3 regions of the Microbacterium sp. NPDC056234 genome follow, and region 3 is predicted to be linked to each of the others. Evidence: predicted binding sites of a transcription regulator. Region 3 holds the regulator's gene; each other region holds the start of a gene.
What was found. Region 3 encodes LexA, which represses DNA repair genes until DNA is damaged. Its sites were predicted from a motif close to TCGAACANNTGTTCGA; they were not measured.

Region 1 (6,901 bases), on a different contig from region 3:
ACCCAGACCCTTGGACTCCGCAATCGGGCTGATGACGAGAGCCGCGCCGAAGAAGATCACCAGCGACGCGACGAACAGCAGCGCGGCGAGCACGACGGCCTTCGCCGCCAGCACCATGCCGCGCACGGGCACGGCTGTGAGAGTGGAGCGGATCATTCCCGTGGAGTACTCGCCGGTCACCGAGATCGTGCCGAGGATGCCGGCGAGCAGCATGGTGAACTGGATCGGCGAGACGACGGCCTGGATCATGGGGAACTGGTCTGCGGCGCTGACCGTCGAAGCGATCAACGTGGCGATCCCGACGGTCAGCAGAGCTGTGATCCCGATCGACCACCAGGTCGATCGGAGCGTGGCGACCTTGATCCATTCGCTGCGCAGGATCCGCAGGAAGTTCAGTCGGTGCGGCGACGTGACGTGCGTGGCACGGCTCGGCGTCGGGGCGGTCAGGGTGCTCATGCGATCTCCTTGGTCCGGTACTCGACCGAGTCGCCGGTGAGCGCCAGATAGGCGTCTTCGAGCGATCCGGTGGTGGGGGTGAGCTCATGCAGGGGAATGCCGCGGTCTGCGGCGATGTCTCCGATGCGGGATGCCGGAAGACCGACGATCTCCAGGAGGTCGGGCTCGGTGCTGACGATCTCGACGTCGGCGTGCGAGACGGCTTCGGCCAGGGCCGCTGCCTGCGGTGTGCGCACGCGGACCGTGTTGGCCGTCCATGCCCGCACGAGGTCGTCCAGCGACGCGTCGGCGAGCACCCGGCCGCGGCCCATCACGATGACGTGGTCGGCGGTCTGCGCCATCTCGCTCATGAGGTGGCTCGAGAGAAGCACGGTTCGCCCCTCGGATGCCGCGTGCCGCACGAACTGGCGCACCCAGCGCACTCCCTCGGGGTCGAGACCGTTTACCGGCTCGTCGAGGATGAGCGTGTGGGGATCGCCCAGCAGCGCGGAGGCGATGCCGAGGCGCTGGCCCATCCCGAGGGAGAACTTCCCGGCGCGCTTGCGGGCGACGGGAGTGAGCCCGGCGAGGTCGATGACCTCGTCGACGCGGGCGGACCCGATGCCGTGAGTGGCGGCCATGGCGCGCAGGTGGTTCCGCGCGGTTCGACCGGTGTGCACGGCCTTCGCGTCGAGGAGCACCCCGACATGGGTCAGCGGTGCGGGCAGCCGACGGTACTCGACGCCGTCGATCGTGGTGCGCCCAGCCGTCGGGCGGTCCAGCCCGACGATCATGCGCATCGTGGTGGACTTGCCGGCGCCGTTGGGGCCGAGGAAGCCGGTGACGCTCCCGGGGCGGATCGTGAACGACACGTCCTGGACAGCCGTCTTGTCGCCGAATCTCTTCGTGAGGCCTTCTGCAGTGATCATGGCTTCGACGCTACGGAGGACGGGGGCCTCGGCGCGTCCTCCTGCGGTACCGTCCGTGGTCGAACCGTCGGCACTGCGGGACCATTCCGTGTACGTGCGCTACGCAGCTCTGCTCAGGGCGATGGCGTGGCGCACGAAAAGGGCCGCGACGGTTCCCCGTCGCGGCCCTTTCGGCGATGCGCAGCGAGTGCGCTGTCGCGATCAGACTTTGTTGCGTCCACCGATCACACGGAACAGGAACGCGATCAGTGCGATGACGCCGACGATCAGCGCTACCCACAGCAGCCAGTTCAGTGCTGTGTTCAGTCCGCCGACGATCGCGAGAATGACGGCGATCACGATGATCAGCACGAGTGCGATATTCATGGACGACTCCTTCGGTCGGGTTGTGTATCCATCATTGCGCGTCATCGCAGATCGGCCTGGAGGGTTGACGCGCGCTCTTGTGCAGTGCTAGCCGCGCCCGCACGCGCTCCGGTGCAGGGAGAATGGAAGGACGAGTTCTGAGGAGAGACATGGCAGCGCACCCCTTCGACGCGATCACCGCGGACGATCTTCGCCAGGCCGGCAGCGTGAAGTGGACGGCGTTCCCCGACACGATCGGCGCGTTCGTCGCCGAGATGGACTTCGGGGTCGCCCCGGCCATCGCCGATGCGGTCGCCGCATCGTTGGATACCGGGCTCACCGGGTACCTGCCGACACGACTGACGACGCAGCTCGCCGAGGCGACGGCATCCTGGTACGCCGAGAAGTACGGGTGGGACGTGCCGGCCGAGCGGGTGCACGCCGTGCCGGATGTGATCGCGGCCTTCGAGTTCGCGATCACGTCGAACACGTCTCCCGGTGCCGCCGTGATCGTGCCGACCCCGGCATACATGCCGTTCCTCACGGTGCCCGGCCGTCTTGGTCGTCGGGTGATCGAGGTGCCGAGCATCCTCGTCGACGGGCGCTGGGTCATGGACCACGCCGGGGTGACCGCTGCGTTCGCGGAAGGTGGGGAGCTGCTCGTGCTCTGCAACCCGCACAACCCGCTCGGTACGGTCGCCACCAGGGACGAACTGCTCGAGATCGCTGCGACGGTGGATGCCGCGGGAGGGCGCGTCTTCAGCGACGAGATCCACGCTCCGCTCGTGTTCGCACCAGGCACTCACATCCCTTACGCGTCGGTGTCGGACGTCGCCGCTGCGCACACGCTGACCGCGGCATCCGCGTCGAAGGCATTCAACCTCGCCGGATTCAAGTGCGCCCAGCTGATCTTCTCGAACGAGGAGTCCGTGCAGCAGTGGGAGGACGACGGCGGCTGGGCCGGGCACGGCACGGCGACGGTCGGCGTCATCGCCAACATCGCGGCGTACACGGGTGGGGAGCCGTGGCTCGACGACGTCGTCGAATACCTCGACGGCAACCGGCGGCTGCTTGCGGAACTGATCGATGAGATCCCGGGTGTCAGCGTCGTGGTGCCGGAAGGGACGTACATCGCGCTGCTCGACTTCCGGGAGACCGGACTGTCCGGCGATCTCGGCGCCTGGTTCCGTGAGCACGCCGGGGTCGCCATGACAGACGGGTCGGCGTGCGGCGAGGCGGGGATCGGATACACGCGCTTCGTGTTCGCCACACCGCGACCGGTCATGGTCGACGCCGTCGAGCGGATCAAGCGGGCGCTGGCGGAGGCGCTCATCGCCTGAGCCAGCGACCTGCTCGACCTGGCGCAGGCGCAACGCGCCGATGTTCTTCATGGGCCAGAGCGCTGCGCCTGATTCGCCGGCGTGGACGGCCGGCGCTATGAAATCCCGATCCATCGTCGAGAACGCGTGGTGCCCAGGTGCCACATCGATCGGTTCACATCCATGTCTCGCCGGACCCTCCTCGCCGCCGCGAGATTCTCACGGCGGGCGATGAGCACGTCACCTCACCGCGCGGATTCGCTCGGCGCGCTCGCGTGCGTGTGGTCAGGCGGCGAGGGTGTAGCGGGCGGTGCCGCCGAGGCGTGGGGTACGGGTGGGGTCGACGTGTGGGGGTGGGATGAACCAGACGCGCGCGGCCGCGCCGGTGCCGGTGGTGTGGATGTCCCATGCGTTGTCGTGGATGCGGTGGTGGCAGTTTTCGCAGAGGAGTACACCGTTGTTGAGGTCGGTGGTGCCGTTGTCGCGGTGCCACCAGTTGATGTGGTGGGCGCGGGTCATGGATGGGGGGAGGGTGCACATGGCGCAGCCTCCGTCTCGTTCGACGAGGGCGAGGCGTTGGGTGCGGGTGAAGAGGCGTTTCTCGCGTCCCCAGTCGAGGGGTTCGCTGTCGGTGCCGAGGACGGCGGGGATGACGCCACCGTTCGCGGCCATCCGCCTTACGGTGCCGATGCTGACCGGCTGATCCATGCCGTCGATCGTGCCGTATCCGGTCCCGGTGGTGAGGTCCTCGAGCCCTACCCGGACGACCACCGTCGCTCCCGCCATCACAGGGGCGTTGGTGTCGCAGCCGAGGCCGTGCGCGCACAGTTCGGCGAGCCCGTCGGCCTGGATCTGCGCGACGGTGCGGCGGTCGGCGTCCGGGGCATCCGGGTCGAGCGCGTGGGCGCGAGCGGCGAACACCGCGGTGACGTACCCCTCCAGGGCGGCCTTGATGGGTGCTCCGGTGGCCACGTCGAAGTCTCCGTCCAGGTGCAACCGTCCGTCGCGCTCGTACATGACCAGGGAGTTCTGCGCCCTGATCGCTTCTTCCCGCGGGGCGACACCGTCCGGGTCGAGGAACGCTTCGGCGCGGGTGACGAGGGTGCGAACTTCGTTGAGCGACAACTCCGCCGCCTTGCGGGCCAGCAGCGCTTCGGCTTGACCCAGCCGGTCGGCGTCGATCTTTACCCGCACCCGGTCCAACAGGTCGATGATCAGTCCGGCCGCCGGCGCCCCGATCGCGCCCGCGCCCAATGCCGCCTGCACGGCGGGGTACTTCGCCGGCAACGCCGCCCCGAGCAGATCGCTGCGCGGCGCGGTCGCTTCACCGACCTTCACCAGCCGGGACGCTTCCCCCGCCGAACGTCCGGTCACCGTCGCCACGAATTGGGTGGCGTTGCGGAACCCCTGCTCCTTCGCCAACGACCCCGACCCGAGTTCGACCCGCGATTCCCGGGCGATCCCCGCCGCGACCTCGGACTCGAGGGCATCGACGAGCCGGTGCAGAGTCCCCAACGCCGCGTTCGCCGCGACCAGACCCGCCCGGTCGAGATCACTCGCATGCCCGGCATCCGCCCACACTGCATCCAGGCGGGAAACCGCCTCGTGCAGAGCATCCAGATGCGTCGTCGACATGCCTCCAGAATACCGACCCAACCACGAAAAGGGAAGAAAGGTTCGAAAGAAATATTCGAATGTGCGAGGACGAGCCAGCGTCTCTTGACGGGCCCGCGACGGCGGGTGTTGCCTGAGGGGATGGAGATCGTCACGTCTGCGGACGGCACACCCATCGCCACGTACACGACCGGAGACGGCCCGACGGTGGTGATCGTCAACGGCGCACTCTCGACGGCGCGTGACGCCGGCGAGGTCGCGCGGGCCTTCGCGGATGCCGGGATGCGCGCCGTCACCTATGACCGGCGGGCGCGCGGTCAAAGCGGCGACGCCTCGCCGGCCGAACCACTGCGGGAGGTGGACGATCTGGCGGCGGTGATCGCAGCATCCGGATCCGATGCAGCCGTCATCGGGCATTCCTCGGGCGCGGTGCTCGCCCTCTATGCGGCAGGCGAGGGAGTGTCGACCGCGCACCTCTTCCTCTCCGAGCCGCCGTTCCGATTCGGCGAAGACGACCCGGCTTCCGATCTCGCAGACCGGATTCAAGCGCTCGTGGACGACGGCCGCCCCGGTGACGCGGTCGTCCTGTTCCAGAGGGAGGCCGTCGGGCTCCCCGACGCGTTCATCGAGCAGTTCCGTGCATCGCCGGCGTTCGGTCAGGTCGCACGGCTGGGACGCTCCGCGGTGTACGACACCCTGGTGACGCAGCGCACATCGACGCCGACGGCAGCCATGCTCGGAGTGGCGATGCCGGTCACGATCCTGCGCGGGTCCGACACGATGCCGATCCTCGTGGCGGCGGCATCCCGCCTGTCCGATGCGATGCCGCAGGCCGAGTCCGTCGAGGTGCCCGAGTCGGTCGCGCATCGTATGGACCCGGCGGCGACCGCGCGCACCGTCGCCGAGCGTCTGCGCTGATCCCTTCTGGCCCAGAGGCGCCGAGCCTGTCAACCCCCTCCGACCGGCTGCCCGCTCGGGGTTACGGTCGCCGCATGATGGCAACGACGAAGACATCCTCCACCAAGGCATCCGCTTCGAACTCGCGCAACGCACGCGGCGGAAGCGGCGAGAAGCGCACCCGTCGGCAGAACGCCGAGAAGGGCTTCGTGGCGTCGCCCGAGCTGAGCGCGCACCTGCAGGCGGTGCTCGTCGACCTGCTCGAACTGGCGATGCAGGGAAAGCAGGCGCACTGGAACGTCGTGGGCAAGAACTTCCGCGACACGCATCGACAGCTCGATGACATCATCGAGGCGGCTCGGGAGTTCAGTGACACCGTCGCCGAGCGCATGCGCGCCCTGCACGCTGTGCCCGACGGGCGCAGCGACACCGTCGCGTCGAGCACCACCCTGCCGGAGTACCCGCAGGGCGAGGTCGACACGAGCGAGACGGTCGACCTCATCACGGTGCGACTCGAAGCGGTCGTGGGAACTATTCGCGAGGTGCACGACGACGTGGACGAGGAAGACCCCACCAGTGCAGACATCCTGCACGCGGTCATCGAGAAGCTGGAGCAGTTCGCCTGGATGGTGAGCGCGGAGAACCGCACCCCGGCAGCGCGCTGATCATGGATGCTGAGCCCCGCCGCGCGATCGTGACCGGTGCCGACTCGGGAATCGGCCGAGCCACAGCGGTCGCGCTCGCCGCCGAAGGCGTCGACGTGGCGATCACCTGGCATTCGGATGCCGCCGGCGCAGCGGAGACAGCCGAAGAGGTCCGCTCGCACGGCGCGAGAGCGATCGTCGCGCGGCTGGACACGTCCGAGATCCCGGCCTGCGGCGACGTCGTCGACGACCTCGTCGCCGAGCTCGGCGGCTTGGACGTGTTCGTGAACAACGCGGGCATGGGGCTGTCGACGCCGTTCCTCGAGGTCGAGATCGACGAGTGGCGGCGCGTCGTGGACGTGGACCTGACCGGAGCCTTCATCTGCCTGCAGCGCGCGGCGCGGCACCTGGTGGCTGCCGGGAACGGCGGGCGGCTGATCGCCGTGACCAGCGTGCACGGGCATCAGCCGATGGTCGGATCCAGCGCCTATGACGCGGCCAAGCACGGGCTCGAGGGTCTGATCAAGAACATCGCCCTCGAGCTCGGCGGGCACGGGATCACGGCGGTGAGCGTCGCGCCGGGCGAGATCGCCACCGGCATGACCGGGAACGAGGACACAGACCCACGCGAGGTGGATCGCCCCGGCATCCCGCTCGGACGGCCGGGAGACGCGCGCGAGGTGGCGGCGCTGATCGCCTTTCTGGCGTCCCCCGGCGG
Region 2 (6,901 bases), on a different contig from region 3:
ATCACGCGGAATGCCTCGCTGAGCGAGAGCGCGGCTGAGCGCGACCCGCCCCTGACCTTTGCGCTCGACACCGGAGGTGACGAGGTGACCCGCGAGAATCGCGTCATCGAGATAGCCTCGGCGGCAGAAGTCGTCGATGACATCGTCGATCTGCGCGGCGTCGACGCGCTGCCCCTGGAGCTCATAACCCCTCAGCACCGTGCGCGCCTCGGAGATCGAGAGGGAACGCGCCCGCAGCTTGCGCACCAACAGCTCTTCGGCCTTCTCACGAATGCCGTCGGGATCCAGAACCTCTCCCTCGGATCCAGCATCCTCGTGCGGGCGCAGCGCTCTGAGTTTCGGCGTCGCACGAGCCTCCGCACCGTATGCGGGGTGATTCACGCTCGGCGTACCGACACCTGCATCGTCTCCGGCTGTCGCCCATGTCGGGTGCCAGGCGCCGTCATCGCCGGAGCGCCCCGCTGCAGAAGTGGCCGCTCCGGGGAAAGACGCGGCGGCACCAGGGTCAGCCACGGCGTCCGCCGACCGACGAGGTCCGGTCGTCGGCGCGGTACGGCCGAAGAGCGGGATCACGGGGGCGAGGCTCTCCTCGCCCCCGTTCTCACCGGTCATCAGGCAGGACGACGCTGAGCGAGTTCGTCCGCAGCCTCAGGCGCGGCCGCGGCACCACCGATGCCGAGCTTCTGCTTGATCTGCGTCTCGATCGTGAGCGCGATGTCGGGGTTGTTGATGAGGAACGTGCGAGCGTTCTCCTTGCCCTGACCGAGCTGGTCTCCGTCGTAGGTGTACCAGGAGCCGGACTTCTTGACGATGCCGTGCTCCACGCCGAAGTCGATCAGGCTGCCCTCGCGCGAAATGCCGATGCCGTAGAGGATGTCGAACTCGGCCTGCTTGAACGGCGGGGCCATCTTGTTCTTGACGACCTTGACACGCGTACGGTTTCCGACCGCCTCGGTACCGTCCTTCAGCGTCTCGATACGACGGATGTCCAGTCGCACGGAGGCGTAGAACTTCAGCGCCTTACCACCGGCCGTGGTCTCGGGCGAGCCGAAGAAGACGCCGATCTTCTCACGCAACTGGTTGATGAAGATCATGGTCGTGTTGGTCTGATTCAGACCACCGGTGAGCTTGCGGAGTGCCTGCGACATCAGACGTGCCTGAAGACCGACGTGCGAATCGCCCATCTCGCCTTCGATCTCCGCGCGGGGCACGAGCGCTGCGACGGAGTCGATCACGACGAGGTCGATCGCGCCGGAGCGCACGAGCATGTCTGCGATCTCCAGTGCCTGTTCCCCGGTGTCGGGCTGCGACACCAGGAGCGCGTCGATGTCGACGCCGAGCTTCTTGGCGTAGTCCGGGTCGAGCGCATGCTCTGCGTCGATGAACGCCGCGATACCGCCTGCGCGCTGCACGTTCGCGATCGCGTGAAGGGTCAGCGTCGTCTTACCGGAGGACTCAGGGCCGTAGATCTCGATGATCCGTCCGCGCGGCAGGCCACCGACGCCGAGGGCGACGTCCAGTGCGATGGAGCCGGTGGGGACGACCTCGACCGGGGCACGATCGTCGCTGCCCAGTCGCATGACCGAGCCCTTCCCGAACTGGCGGTCGATCTGGGCGAGGGCCGATTCGAGGGCCTTCTCGCGGTCTGCGGGTGATGGCATGACGTGCTCCTTCTGCTCGCACTGTTGCCGCCTGTAGGCTGTCGCGGCCTTCCCTGGCTGGGTTGACTCTCCGACAAGGCGTATGGCTTTCGGCCATGTCCCCCACGGTAGGCGGGGCCTACGACATCGCGTCGCAGGGTCCCCGGAACTGTGGACAACAAGGGGCTGATCACCACTTGTGCAGAACGATACGCCCATCTCGAACACATCTTCGACGACACGCCGATCCGGCTATCGAAGATCGTTACGCCAGAGCGTGCGGACGCAACGCAGGTCAGCGCCGGCGGGGCTCCAGCCGCCCGGCGCCGTGGCGGCGCTCGACAGGAACGTCGGTCTCCGCACAGAGCGCGAGCCAGATCTCGCGCGGTGGCACCCCCGACGCAAGGGCCTCCGATGCTGTGCGCGAGCCGATCTGCCCGAGCACAAGATCATTCACCAGAGTCGCCGAACGCGCGCCGAATTCGGCATCCACGGCACGCAAGAACTCACTTCGTCGCATCGAACAGCCGTGTCCGGAATCAGTGCAGCGAGAGCTGGGTCTCCATCGAGGCCACCAGGTCGTCCGGAACGACGTCCGGGAACACCTGCAGACCCTCGATCACCGAGATGCGGTCACCGACCTCGCGCATGATGGTGGAGATGGGAACGTCGAGCGCCTCGGCCACTGAGGCGAGGATCTCGCTCGAAGCTTCCTTCTGGCCGCGCTCCACCTCACTGAGGTAGCCGAGCGCGACGGAGGCCTTGCTGGCCACCTGACGGAGCGTGCGCCCCTTCTGAAGGCGGAAGTCCCTCAGCACATCGCCGATCTCCTGGCGTACAAGAATCATCGGAACCTCCTTTCGTTCCCGGTCGTCGAGGTCGACGCCGAGCGGATCGCCAGTCTAACCCGACCAGCTGTGGAAAAATCTAGCTTTTCATTCTGTGGTTCAGTTGTGAGCACGGCATCCTGGGCATTCAGCACATCAGAAACAACCGACGAACCGCTCGCCCTATTCCTGAAGGGTGCGAAGGGCCGTCGAGATCGCGGCGTCGACGGACTGGCGACGGATCTCCTCTCGATCACCGCCGAATCGGAAGGCGACCGAACGGGTTCCGGCCGGGGTCGCGATCCCGATGTGAACAGTTCCGACTGGTTGGCCGTCCGGGGACGCCGGGCCGGCGATACCGGTGGTCGCGACGCCGACGTCGGCGTTGCGGCCATCCACTGCGACGGCGGCGCGCACGCCGTCGGCCATCTGCTCCGCCACACGCGGATGCACTGGACCGTGCTCGTCGAGCAGATCGCCGTCCACCCCGAGCAACGTGTGCTTCACGGGCGTCGCGTAGGAGACCACCGCCCCGTTGAGGACCACCGAGGCTCCAGGCACTGCCACCACCGCCGAACTCACCGCTCCCCCGGTCAGCGATTCCGCGATGCCCAGCGTCCACCCGCGCTCGCTCAACAGGGCGACCAGGTCGGCGGCGCTGCTCACGATCGGCCTGCCGAACGTGAGCCCCGCATCTGCGCGATGACGTAGTCGACCCCGCTGAGCACCGTGAGCACCAGCGTCGCGTACATCAGCACGGTGCCGATGCCTGTCCACCAATCCATTCCGATGAACTCGTGCAGAGGCAGCAGCCACCAGCCCAGAGTCACGCCCTGCAGCGCCGTCTTGACCTTGCCCATCCATGCGGCGGCGACGATGTGCTGCTTCGCGACGACGAAGCGATGCACGGTGATGCCCCACTCCCGGATCAGGATGATGACCACGATCCACCACGGCCATTCACCGAGGATGGCGAGGCCGACGAAACCGGCACCGGTGAGAAGCTTGTCCGCGATCGGATCCCAGAGCTTCCCGAAGTCGCTGACGATGTCGTACCTGCGTGCCAGATATCCATCGACCCAGTCCGTCGAGATCGCGATCACGAAGAGAACGCCGGCGATCCACCGCATGACGATATCGCCGGCCCCGTACGTGCCGCCGAGCAGGAGCAGAACGAAGAACACCGCAGCGAGCGGGATGCGCGCGATCGTGATCGCATTCGGCAGCTGCCGCGGGATGGCCATCAGTCGCGACCCGTCAGGCCCCAGGCGTCTTCGTCGCCCTCGGCCTCCTCGACGGGCAGTCCGCGGAACTGCTCTTCGACCGGATCGTACTCCGGTGACTGCGTGGGGGCAGCCGCGGTGTTCGACGCGGATGCCGGCGGCTCGTCGCCTCGGATATGCGCGAGCACCTCGGGGAGCTGCTCGGCCGTCACCAGCACGTCCCGCGCTTTGGATCCCTCGGACGGTCCGACGATCTCGCGCGACTCCAGCAGGTCCATGAGGCGCCCTGCCTTGGCGAAGCCGACGCGCAGCTTCCGCTGCAGCATGGAAGTGGATCCGAACTGGGACGAGACGACGAGCTCGGCGGCGGCGAGCAGAACCTCGAGGTCGTCGCCGATGTCCTCGTCGATCTCCTTCTTCTTCCCCTCCACCGCCTCCGCGACATCAGGACGGTACTCGGGACGCGCCTGCGCCGTCACATGCTTGACGACCGCGTCGATCTCGCTCTCATTGACCCACGCGCCTTGCAGCCGGAACGGCTTGGAGGATCCCATCGGCGAGAACAACGCGTCACCCTGACCGATCAGCTTGTCAGCACCAGGAGAGTCGAGGATCACGCGGCTGTCTGTGACGCTCGTCACGGCGAAAGCGAGGCGCGAGGGCACGTTCGCCTTGATGAGCCCGGTGACGACGTCCACGCTCGGTCGCTGCGTCGCCAGCACCAGGTGGATGCCGGACGCGCGGGCGAGCTGCGTGATGCGGACGATCGAGTCCTCCACGTCGCGCGGTGCGACCATCATGAGGTCGGCGAGCTCGTCGACGACCACCAGCAGGTAGGGATACGGCTTGAGCACCCGCTCGCTGCCGACGGGGACCTCTACCTCGCCGGCGCGCACGGCGCGGTTGAAGTCGTCGATGTGGCGGAAACCGAACGACGCGAGGTCGTCGTACCGCATGTCCATCTCCTTCACGACCCACTGCAGCGCCTCTGCGGCCTTCTTGGGGTTCGTGATGATCGGAGTGATCAGGTGCGGCACACCGGCATAGCTGGTGAGTTCCACCCGCTTCGGGTCGATGAGCACCATCCGCACGTCGGCGGGCTTGGCGCGCATGAGCAGGCTCGTGATCATCGAGTTGACGAAGCTGGACTTACCGGATCCCGTGGAACCGGCGACCAGGAGGTGAGGCATCTTGGCCAGGTTGGCGACGACGATGTTGCCGCCGACATCCTTGCCGACGCCGATCGTCATCGGGTGGGTGCTCTTCTGCGCCGCCGACGAGCGGAGCACGTCGCCGAGCGCCACCATCTCCTTGTCGGCATTCGGGATCTCGATGCCGATCGCGCTCTTGCCGGGGATCGGCGAGAGGATGCGCACGTCATTCGAGGCGACGGCATAGGAGATGTTGTTGGCGAGCTGAGTGATCTTCTCGACCTTGACTCCGTGTCCGACCTCGACCTCGTACTGGGTCACCGTCGGACCTCGCGAGAAGCCGGTCACCTTGGCATCCACCTTGAACTGCGTCAGCACGCTCGTGATCTGCTCGATCACGCGGTCTGTCGCCTCGGAGCGCACGACGGGCGGCGGGCCCTCGGCGAGCACGGAGGCGGGCGGCAGGTGGTACGGCGCCACCGGCGCCTGACGCCCGCGGTCACCGGATCCCTCTGTGCCGAAGCCGTCGAGCCCGGGGAGCTCCGGCTGCTCCCCGGTGTCTCCGCTGTCGTCCATCAGAGCGGTCGACTGCTGCTCGGAGAGCATCGCAGTGAGCGCCTCGACGTCGGTGAGCACTTCGGTCGCGGCATCCTGCGGGTCGGCGACGACGACAGCCTGATCGTAGGCAGGGGTCGCCCTGGTCGGAGCCGTCTGCGTCGAGAGCAGCTCGGTGATGTCCTGCGACCCGGCGGAAGGATCAGGGTCCTCTTCGCGGCCCGTCTTGTTCCTGCGCCACCACGGGAGCACATCCGGGTCATCGGTCTTGTCCGCGTCGTCGACGGCCGGGAGCTCCTTCGTGGCCTTCTCCGGTCGCTCCGCGTCGAACATCCAGGCGTAGAGGTCTCCGAGACGCTGACCGATGCGGTTCGGCGGGGTCTTGGTGAGGATCAGGATGCTGAGCACGATGAGCAGGCTCAGTACCACGTAGGCGACGATCGGCGACAGGAAGGCCAGAGGTTCGCCCAGCATCCATCCGAACAGACCGCCGGAGGCGCTCAGCGCCGGCATCCCATCCCTGGGCTGCGGCCGGTCTCCCGCGACGTGGCAGATTCCGGCGATCGACAGCACCATCAGAGCGAAGCCGATGCCGATGCGGCCGTTGTCGTGCACGGACGAAGGATGCCGGAACAGCCAACCCGCCAGCAGGAGCAGGAGAACCGGCATGAGGAACGCCGTTCGGCCCACGAGCCCGCCGACGGTGTACGCGCTGATGGTCTGAGCGACCTCATTGCCGATGAAGAACCACTCGTCGACGGCCCCGAGGCACGCCAGGAGCACGAGGAACAGCGGGAAGCCGTCGCGGCGGTCGTCCTTCTCGAGCGTCTCAGGGCCGAAGGCGCGGAACAGACCTCCGACGCCGTGCGCCAGGCCCGTCCAGGCGCGAATGACGATGGGCGGCTTGTCGGCGTCGTCGATGTACTTCTTCGGCGCCGGTGCGGCCTTCGACGACGACCGCGATCCCGTCTGCCGCTTCGAGCGCGCCGAAGCGCTCTCGGACGCGCGCGGGGTCTTCGTGGTACTCCTGGCCATGTCCTCTACGGTATGTCCGGGGTCCGACATTTCCCCGCAGTGACGCGGCTTTCCCGCCGATCGCCGACGCGCCGCGACAGCGTCACGCCTCGATGACGAGCGGGACGATCATCGGGCGCCGGCGCAGCTTCTGGTTGACCCAGCGGCCGATGGTGCGTCGCACGACCTGCGACAGCGCGTGCGTGTCGCGCACCCCGTTGCCCGAGGCCTCCTTGAGCGCTGCGACGATCTTCGGCACGACGTCGTCGAACACCGCGTCGTCCTCCGCGATTCCGCGGGCGTGGATCTCCGGGCCGGTGATGATGCGACCGGTCGCTGCATCCACGACCACGATCACCGAGACGAATCCCTCCTCGCCGAGGATGCGACGATCCTTGAGGTCGGCATCCGTGATCCCGCCGACCGTCGAGCCGTCGACGTAGACGAAGCCGATGTCGAGCTGTCCGGCGATGCGGGTCTCGCCGTCCTTG
Region 3 (6,901 bases):
AAATGCCGGTAGGCTCAACGACGATGACCGGAGCTCCGAACGACCCCCAGCCCGCAAGCGCCGCGCCTGCGAACGGCATCGATCAGTCGATGCCGTTGATTCAGTCGGTTCCGACGAACCCGGCGCCGCCACTGCTGCCGGTCGAGCCCGACGTCGTGCCGCAGTATCACCGCAGTTCGAGCGCCCCGCAGGCGAACGCCTCTGAGCCCACGGCACAGGACCCGCGCACTCGGCGCGAGATGCGTGAACGGCAGTCGTTCCTGCAGAGCGAACGCCCCGAGGAGCCAGCACGCGAGGGTGCCCGTGGTGCGCTGAACCGGCTCGGCTTCAAGGTGCCGCCGAGCGCAGCCGAGCAGTCCGTCCGCGACGACGAAGTGGCCGTGAGTCAGCATTGGCCAGGCCCGCGGACGATCGCTGTCGTGAACGGCAAGGGCGGCGCGGGAAAGACGCCGACGACGATCCTGCTGGCCGCGGTGTTCGCCCGCTTCGGCGGCGCCGGCGTTCTCGCGTGGGACAACAACCAGACGCGGGGCACCCTCGGGTGGCGCACGGAAGCCGGTCCCCACGACCGCACGCTGCTGGAGATGCTTCCCGAAGCCGAGCGCCTGCTCGGAACCGGCGCTCAGTCCGCGGACCTCGCGCATTTCGTGCACCATCAGCCGCGTGAGAAGTACGACGTGCTGCGGTCGAAGCCGATCCGTCTCGCTCACGAGAATCGACTGAACCCGGAGGACGTCGACGCGATCCATGCCGTCGCGGCCAAGTTCTACCGGCTGATCATCATCGACTCAGGAAACGACGAGTCCGACCCGATGTGGTTGCGCATGATCGACCATGCCGATCAGATCGTCGTGGCCACCACGACTCGCGATGACCACGCCGAGGCCGGCGCGCTCCTCCTGGAGGCGCTCGAAGACCGCGATGAGCGCTCCGCACGACTCGCACGACGGTCGGTCGTCGTCGTGTCGCAGGCGGATCCCAAAGCGACCCCCGCCGATGTCGATCACGTCGTCGAGGGGTACCGCTCACTCGCCCGCGACGTCGTCTCGATTCCATTCGATCACGAGATCGTGGACGGTCACCTGCGGTACGGAGGGCTCGCGAAGCGCACGCAGAGGGCGTGGCTCACGGCCGCCGCATCCGTCGCCCGCGGGTTCTGACGCAGACGAAGCCGACCGTCGGAGTCGGGTCAGAGCGTGCCGACCCAGTTGCGCAGCAGCTGGATACCTGCCTCACCCGACTTCTCGGGGTGGAACTGCGTCGCTGACAGCGGCCCGTTCTCGACGGCAGCGAGGAACGGCGAACCGTACGTCGTCCAGGTCAACGCGGGCTCCGGGAACGGCGGCATGACGTCGAGCTCCCAGTGCTGGGCGGCGAACGAGTGCACGAAGTAGAAGCGCTCGTCTTCGATGCCCCGGAAGAGGACGCTGCCCTCGTCCGGCGTCACGGTGTTCCAGCCCATGTGCGGCAGGACGGGGGCGTCGAGTTCTGTGACCGCGCCCGGCCACTCCCCCAGCCCTTCCGTGTCGTTGCCGCGCTCCACACCGTGCTCGAACAGCACCTGCATGCCGACGCAGATACCGAGCACGGCACGTCCGCCGGCAAGGCGGCGCTCGATGATCTCGTCGCCGCCATGCGCCGCCAGGGCCTGGCGCACCGCGGAGAAGGCTCCGACACCCGGCACGACGAGACCGTCCGCGTCCAGCGCTTCCGACCGGTCGCCGGTGAGCACCGCATCTGCGCCGGCTGCGATGAGTGCCTTGACGGCGGAATGGACGTTGCCGGACTCGTAGTCGAAGACCGCGACGCGACGGCGGCTCACAGCGCGCCCTTGGTGGACGGGATGCCGGTCACGAGAGGGTCGAGGGCCTTCGCCTGCCGGAACGCACGGGCGAACGCCTTGAACTCGGCCTCGGCGATGTGGTGCGGGTCGCGGCCGCCCAGCACTCGCACGTGGACCGTGAGGCCGGCATTGAACGTGATCGCTTCGAAAGCGTGGCGCACGAGCGATCCCGTGAAGTGGCCGCCGATGAGATGGTGCTCGAAGCCGGCCGGTTCACCGGTGTGCACGAGATAGGGGCGGCCGCTGATGTCGACCACTGCCTGGGCGAGGGCTTCGTCCAGCGGAACCAGTGCGTCGCCGTAGCGCGAGATGCCCGACTTGTCGCCGAGCGCTTCGCGGATCGTCTGACCGAGCACGATCGAGACGTCCTCCACCGTGTGGTGCGCGTCGATGTTCGTGTCCCCGGAGGCCCGAACGGTGAGGTCGGTGAGCGAGTGCTTCGCGAACGCCGTCAGCATGTGGTCGAAGAACGGCACCGATGTGTCGATGTGGCTGTTACCGGAGCCGTCCAGGTTCACCTCGAGCTCGACGGATGACTCGGACGTGCTTCGGGTGCGGCTGGCGGTGCGGCTCATGAGGCCGATTCTATCGACGCCAGAGCATCCAGGAACGCCGTGGTCTCCGCCTCGGTACCGGCCGTGACCCGCAGGTGTCCTGGAATGCCCACATCGCGCACAAGGATCCCCTTGTTGTAGAGCGACTCCCAGGTGGCCTTCGGGTCCGCCACGCCTCCGAACAGCACGAAGTTCGACCACGAGGCGTGCGGTGCGTATCCCAGGGCTTCGAGGGTCGCCGTGATCCGGTCGCGCTGCTCGACGATCTCGTCGACCATCGCCAGCATGGTGTCGGCGTTGCGCAGGGCCGCGACAGCTGCCGCCTGCGTGAGAGCGCTCAGGTGGTACGGCAGCCGCACCAGACGCAGAGCGTCGATGAATGCGGGATCCGCAGCGAGGTAGCCCACCCGGGCACCCGCGAAGGCGAACGCCTTGCTCATCGTGCGCGAGATGGCGAGACGCGGGCGGCCGTCGAGCAGAGTCAGTGCGGACGGCGCGTCGCGCGGCGCGAACTCCTGGTACGCCTCATCGACCACGACGATGCCTCGCGACGCTTCGTAGACGGCTTCGACGACGTCCAGACCGAGCGGTGTGCCGGTGGGGTTGTTCGGCGAGCACAGCAGGATGATGTCGGGGTCGACGGCGAGCACCTGCTCGACCGCCTCTTCCGCGGTGAGCGTGTAGTCCGGCTGACGGGTCCCGGCGACCCAGGTGGATCCGGTGCCCTGAGTGATGAGCGGATACATCGAATAGGTCGGTGCGAATCCGAATGCGGTGCGCCCCGGCCCGCCGAATGCCTGTGCGATGTGCTGGAGCACCTCATTCGATCCGTTGCCCGCCCAGATCTGGTCCGCAGACAGTTCGTGCCCCAGGTAGTGGGCGAATCCCTCGCGCAATGCGGTGAACTCGCGGTCGGGATAGCGATTCACATCGCGCAGAGCGACCGCGATGTCGTCGAGGATGTCACTGGCCACAGCATCCGGAACCGGATGAGTGTTCTCGTTGACGTTCAGAGCGACCGGGAGCGGCGCCTGTGGAGCGCCATACGGCGTCAAGCCGCGCAGGTCGTTGCGGAGAGGGAGATCTTCGAGGGAGGTCACCCGTCCCATGCTACCGAGGGCCTCCGCGGGGGCGACGCCGAATGACCGACCGTATCAACCGGCGTACGCCGCCGGGATCGCGAGCTCTTCGCCGATCATCAGCATGCCGCCGTCGAGCAGGTTCAGCTGCTGCAGCGCCTGGATGACCTCACGGGGATCCGCGTCGGGAGCGATGTCCTCGGCGATCGACCACAGCGTGTCACCCGGGACCACCGTCACCGTCTCGAACGACGTCGAGACCTCCTCGCCGCCGGCGTACGCCGACCCGCCGCTGAGAGCCGCGAAGGCCAGGCCGATCGCGAGCGGAAGCGCAGCGAGCGCCAGCAGCACGCGACGGCCCCTCGTCGTCAGACGCAGCCGAGTGGCTGCCGCGGACGGGCGAACGGACGGTGCGGTGACGGTGATGCTGCTCATGATCGCTGCTCCTCGTGCTTCCTCTCCCGATCGGGAGACTTTGGCGTAGCGTTCGCATTCACCACTCGGCCGGGAGTGGAGAATGCGAAGCTACGTACCGAATGTATATTCGATTTCGAATACCTGTCAAGCCTTTTTCGAAACCGGATCATCGAATACTCCGACACGCTCGAACAGATCTTCCCCGACTGCAGGATCTCGGATACGGTTTCGCTAACGACACCTCACCACGGGCCTCCGACATCGACGCTGGGGCACCGGACGGCGAACGAAGGAGCAGCCATGAGCGACGCAACAGCCACCGGCAGCGAGGCACCGCGCACTCGTCGACGCAAGAGCCTCAGCGCCAAGCAGATGGCGATCCTCGAGGTGATCCAGACCTCCATCGCGCGGCACGGGTACCCGCCGAGCATGCGCGAGATCGGCGACGCCGTCGGCTTGAAGTCGCTGTCCAGCGTCACGCACCAGCTCGGCCAGTTGGAGCTCAGCGGCTATCTGCGGCGCGATCCGGGCAAGACGCGCGCCATGGAGGTGCTCATCGATCTGCCGGGCTCCGGCACCGAGAACCCCGCTGACACTGCCCCTCCGGTCGGAGACGCCGCTCTCGTCCCGCTCGTCGGTCAGATCGCCGCCGGTGTCCCGATCACGGCCGAGCAGCAGGTCGAGGAGATCTTCCCGCTGCCGCGGCAGCTCGTCGGCAAGGGCGACCTGTTCATGCTCAAGGTCACCGGCGAATCGATGATCGACGCCGCCATCTGCGACGGCGACTGGGTCGTGGTGCGCACCCAGAACACGGCCGAGAACGGCGAGATCGTCGCCGCCATGCTCGACGACGAGGCCACGGTGAAGACGTTCCGTCGGCGCGACGGCCACACCTGGCTGCTCCCCCGCAACTCGGCGTTCGAGCCGATCCCCGGCGATGACGCCACAGTGCTCGGCAAGGTCGTGGCGGTGCTGCGCGCGGTGTGATCCCGCGGACGAGAACGGCCGCTCCCGATCGGGAGCGGCCGTTCTGCTGTGTCGACCGGATCAGACGGCGACAGACACGTCCTCGCGGACGCGACGGGTGGCCTCGACGATGTTGCGCAGTGACGCGGTGGTCTCGTCGTATCCGCGGGTCTTCAGACCGCAGTCCGGGTTGACCCACAGCTGGCGGTTCGGAATCTCCGCCGCCGCACGGCGCAGGAGCGCCTCGATCTCGTCCGTGGACGGAACGCGCGGCGAGTGGATGTCGTACACTCCGGGGCCGATGCCGTGGTCGAAGCCGACCGCGGAGATGTCGTCGACGACGTCCATCCGGCTGCGCGCCGCCTCGATCGAGGTCACATCGGCGTCGAGAGCGCGGATCGCGTCGATCACGACGCCGAACTCCGAGTAGCAGAGGTGCGTGTGGATCTGGGTCGCCGCGACGGCACCGCCGGTGGCCAGGCGGAACGAGTCCACCGACCACTTCAGGTACGCCGGCTGATCGGCCTGCTTGAGCGGCAGCAGCTCGCGCAGCGCCGGCTCGTCGACCTGGATGATCTCGATGCCGGCGGACTCGAGGTCGGTGATCTCCTCACGCAGCGCGAGCGCGACCTGGTTGGCCGTCTCCCCCAGCGGCTGGTCGTCGCGGACGAACGACCAGGCCAGAATCGTGACAGGTCCGGTCAGCATGCCCTTCATGTGCTTGGACGTGCGGCCCTGCGCGTACGTCGACCAATCCACCGTGATGGGGGCGGGTCGTGACACGTCGCCCCAGAGGATCGACGGGCGGGTCGCGCGCGATCCGTACGACTGCACCCAGCCGTTCTCCGTCACGGCGAAGCCGTCCAGGTTCTCGGCGAAGTACTGGACCATGTCATTGCGCTCGGGCTCGCCGTGCACGAGGACGTCGAGGCCGAGCTCCTCCTGCAGAGCCACGACGCTGTCGATCTCGGCCCGTAGGAACTCCTCGTACTCCGCCTCGGTGATCTCGCCGCGCGTGAAGCGCGCGCGGGCACGGCGGATGTCGCCGGTCTGCGGGAACGAGCCGATCGTCGTCAGAGGAAGTGCCGGAAGGCCGAGCGCCTCTTCCTGCGCGGCCTCGCGCTCCGCGTACGAGGCGCGCGAGAAGTCGGCATCCGACAGCGTCCGTGCGCGGACGGCGCCGTCGCGCACGCCGGGGGCCGACAGACGGTCGGCGAGCGCAGCGGACGCCTCGTCGAGCTCGGACCGGATGGCGTCGCGACCCTCGTTCAGGCCGCGCGCCAGCGTCACGACCTGCGCGACCTTCTGGTCGGCGAAGGCGAGCCACGAGACCAGGCGCTCGTCGAGCTTGGACTCGTCCGCCACGTCGTGCGGCAGGTGCAGCAACGAGGTCGAGCTGGAAGCCGCGACCTGTGCCGCCCCGAGCCCGCGCAGCGCCTCGAGCTTGTCGAAGGCCGCAGCGAGGTCGCCGCGCCAGATGTTGTGTCCGTCGATCACACCGCCGACGAGGACCTTGTCCGCGAGGCCCTCCGCCCCCGCGGGGACGGAGCCGCGGACCAGGTCCACCGCGATCGCCTCGACGGGCGCCGCTGCGAGAACCGGGAAGACGGCGTCGAGCGCGGCGTACGGGGCGGCGATGAGGATGGCCGGGCGCTCGGTCGCGCCGCCGAGCACGGCGAGCGACCGCTCCGCCGCGGCGGAGAGCTGCTCGGTCGAGGCGGGAAGCGATTCGCTGACCAGCGCCGGCTCGTCGATCTGCACCCACTCGGCACCGGCCGCGCGCAGACGGGCGAGGAGTGCGACGTACACGGGAAGAACGTCCTCGAGGCGGGACAGCGGGTCGAAGCCCTCCGGCGCGTCGTCGGATGCTTTCGCGAGTGCGAGCAGCGTCACAGGACCCACGATCACCGGGCGGGTGACGAACCCGGCCGCTGCGGCCTCGGCGAACTCGCGGACGATGCGGTCGCTGGAAAGCGAGAACACCGTCTCCGGTCCGATCTCAGGCACGAGGTAGTGGTAGTTGGAATCGAACCACTTCGTCA

Region 1: ACFCYE_RS02850 (DUF222 domain-containing protein) is a predicted target of LexA. The motif match lies at 4,707-4,722, and genes of this name have one in related genera.
Region 2: recA (recombinase RecA) is a predicted target of LexA. The motif match lies at 1,861-1,876, and genes of this name have one in related genera.

The regions. Positions count from the first base shown of each region.
Region 1 is NZ_JBHJTE010000001.1:572,604-579,504, forward strand. It holds gene ACFCYE_RS02830 (ABC transporter permease subunit) at 1-456, opposite strand, end outside; gene ACFCYE_RS02835 (ABC transporter ATP-binding protein) at 453-1,364, opposite strand; gene ACFCYE_RS02840 (hypothetical protein) at 1,566-1,730, opposite strand; gene ACFCYE_RS02845 (MalY/PatB family protein) at 1,880-3,049, shown strand; gene ACFCYE_RS02850 (DUF222 domain-containing protein) at 3,314-4,663, opposite strand; gene ACFCYE_RS02855 (alpha/beta fold hydrolase) at 4,784-5,560, shown strand; gene ACFCYE_RS02860 (Dps family protein) at 5,638-6,204, shown strand; gene ACFCYE_RS02865 (SDR family oxidoreductase) at 6,207-6,901, shown strand, end outside.
Region 2 is NZ_JBHJTE010000002.1:220,419-227,319, reverse strand. It holds gene ACFCYE_RS06905 (regulatory protein RecX) at 1-612, opposite strand, end outside; gene recA (recombinase RecA) at 612-1,661, opposite strand; gene ACFCYE_RS06895 (DUF3046 domain-containing protein) at 1,936-2,160, opposite strand; gene ACFCYE_RS06890 (helix-turn-helix domain-containing protein) at 2,180-2,488, opposite strand; gene ACFCYE_RS06885 (CinA family protein) at 2,651-3,133, opposite strand; gene pgsA (CDP-diacylglycerol--glycerol-3-phosphate 3-phosphatidyltransferase) at 3,130-3,711, opposite strand; gene ACFCYE_RS06875 (DNA translocase FtsK) at 3,711-6,431, opposite strand; gene ACFCYE_RS06870 (ribonuclease J) at 6,514-6,901, opposite strand, start outside.
Region 3 is NZ_JBHJTE010000004.1:346,635-353,535, reverse strand. It holds gene ACFCYE_RS13610 (AAA family ATPase) at 24-1,160, shown strand; gene hisH (imidazole glycerol phosphate synthase subunit HisH) at 1,190-1,822, opposite strand; gene hisB (imidazoleglycerol-phosphate dehydratase HisB) at 1,819-2,418, opposite strand; gene ACFCYE_RS13595 (histidinol-phosphate transaminase) at 2,415-3,506, opposite strand; gene ACFCYE_RS13590 (LysM peptidoglycan-binding domain-containing protein) at 3,552-3,911, opposite strand; gene lexA (transcriptional repressor LexA) at 4,194-4,880, shown strand; gene metE (5-methyltetrahydropteroyltriglutamate--homocysteine S-methyltransferase) at 4,941-6,901, opposite strand, start outside.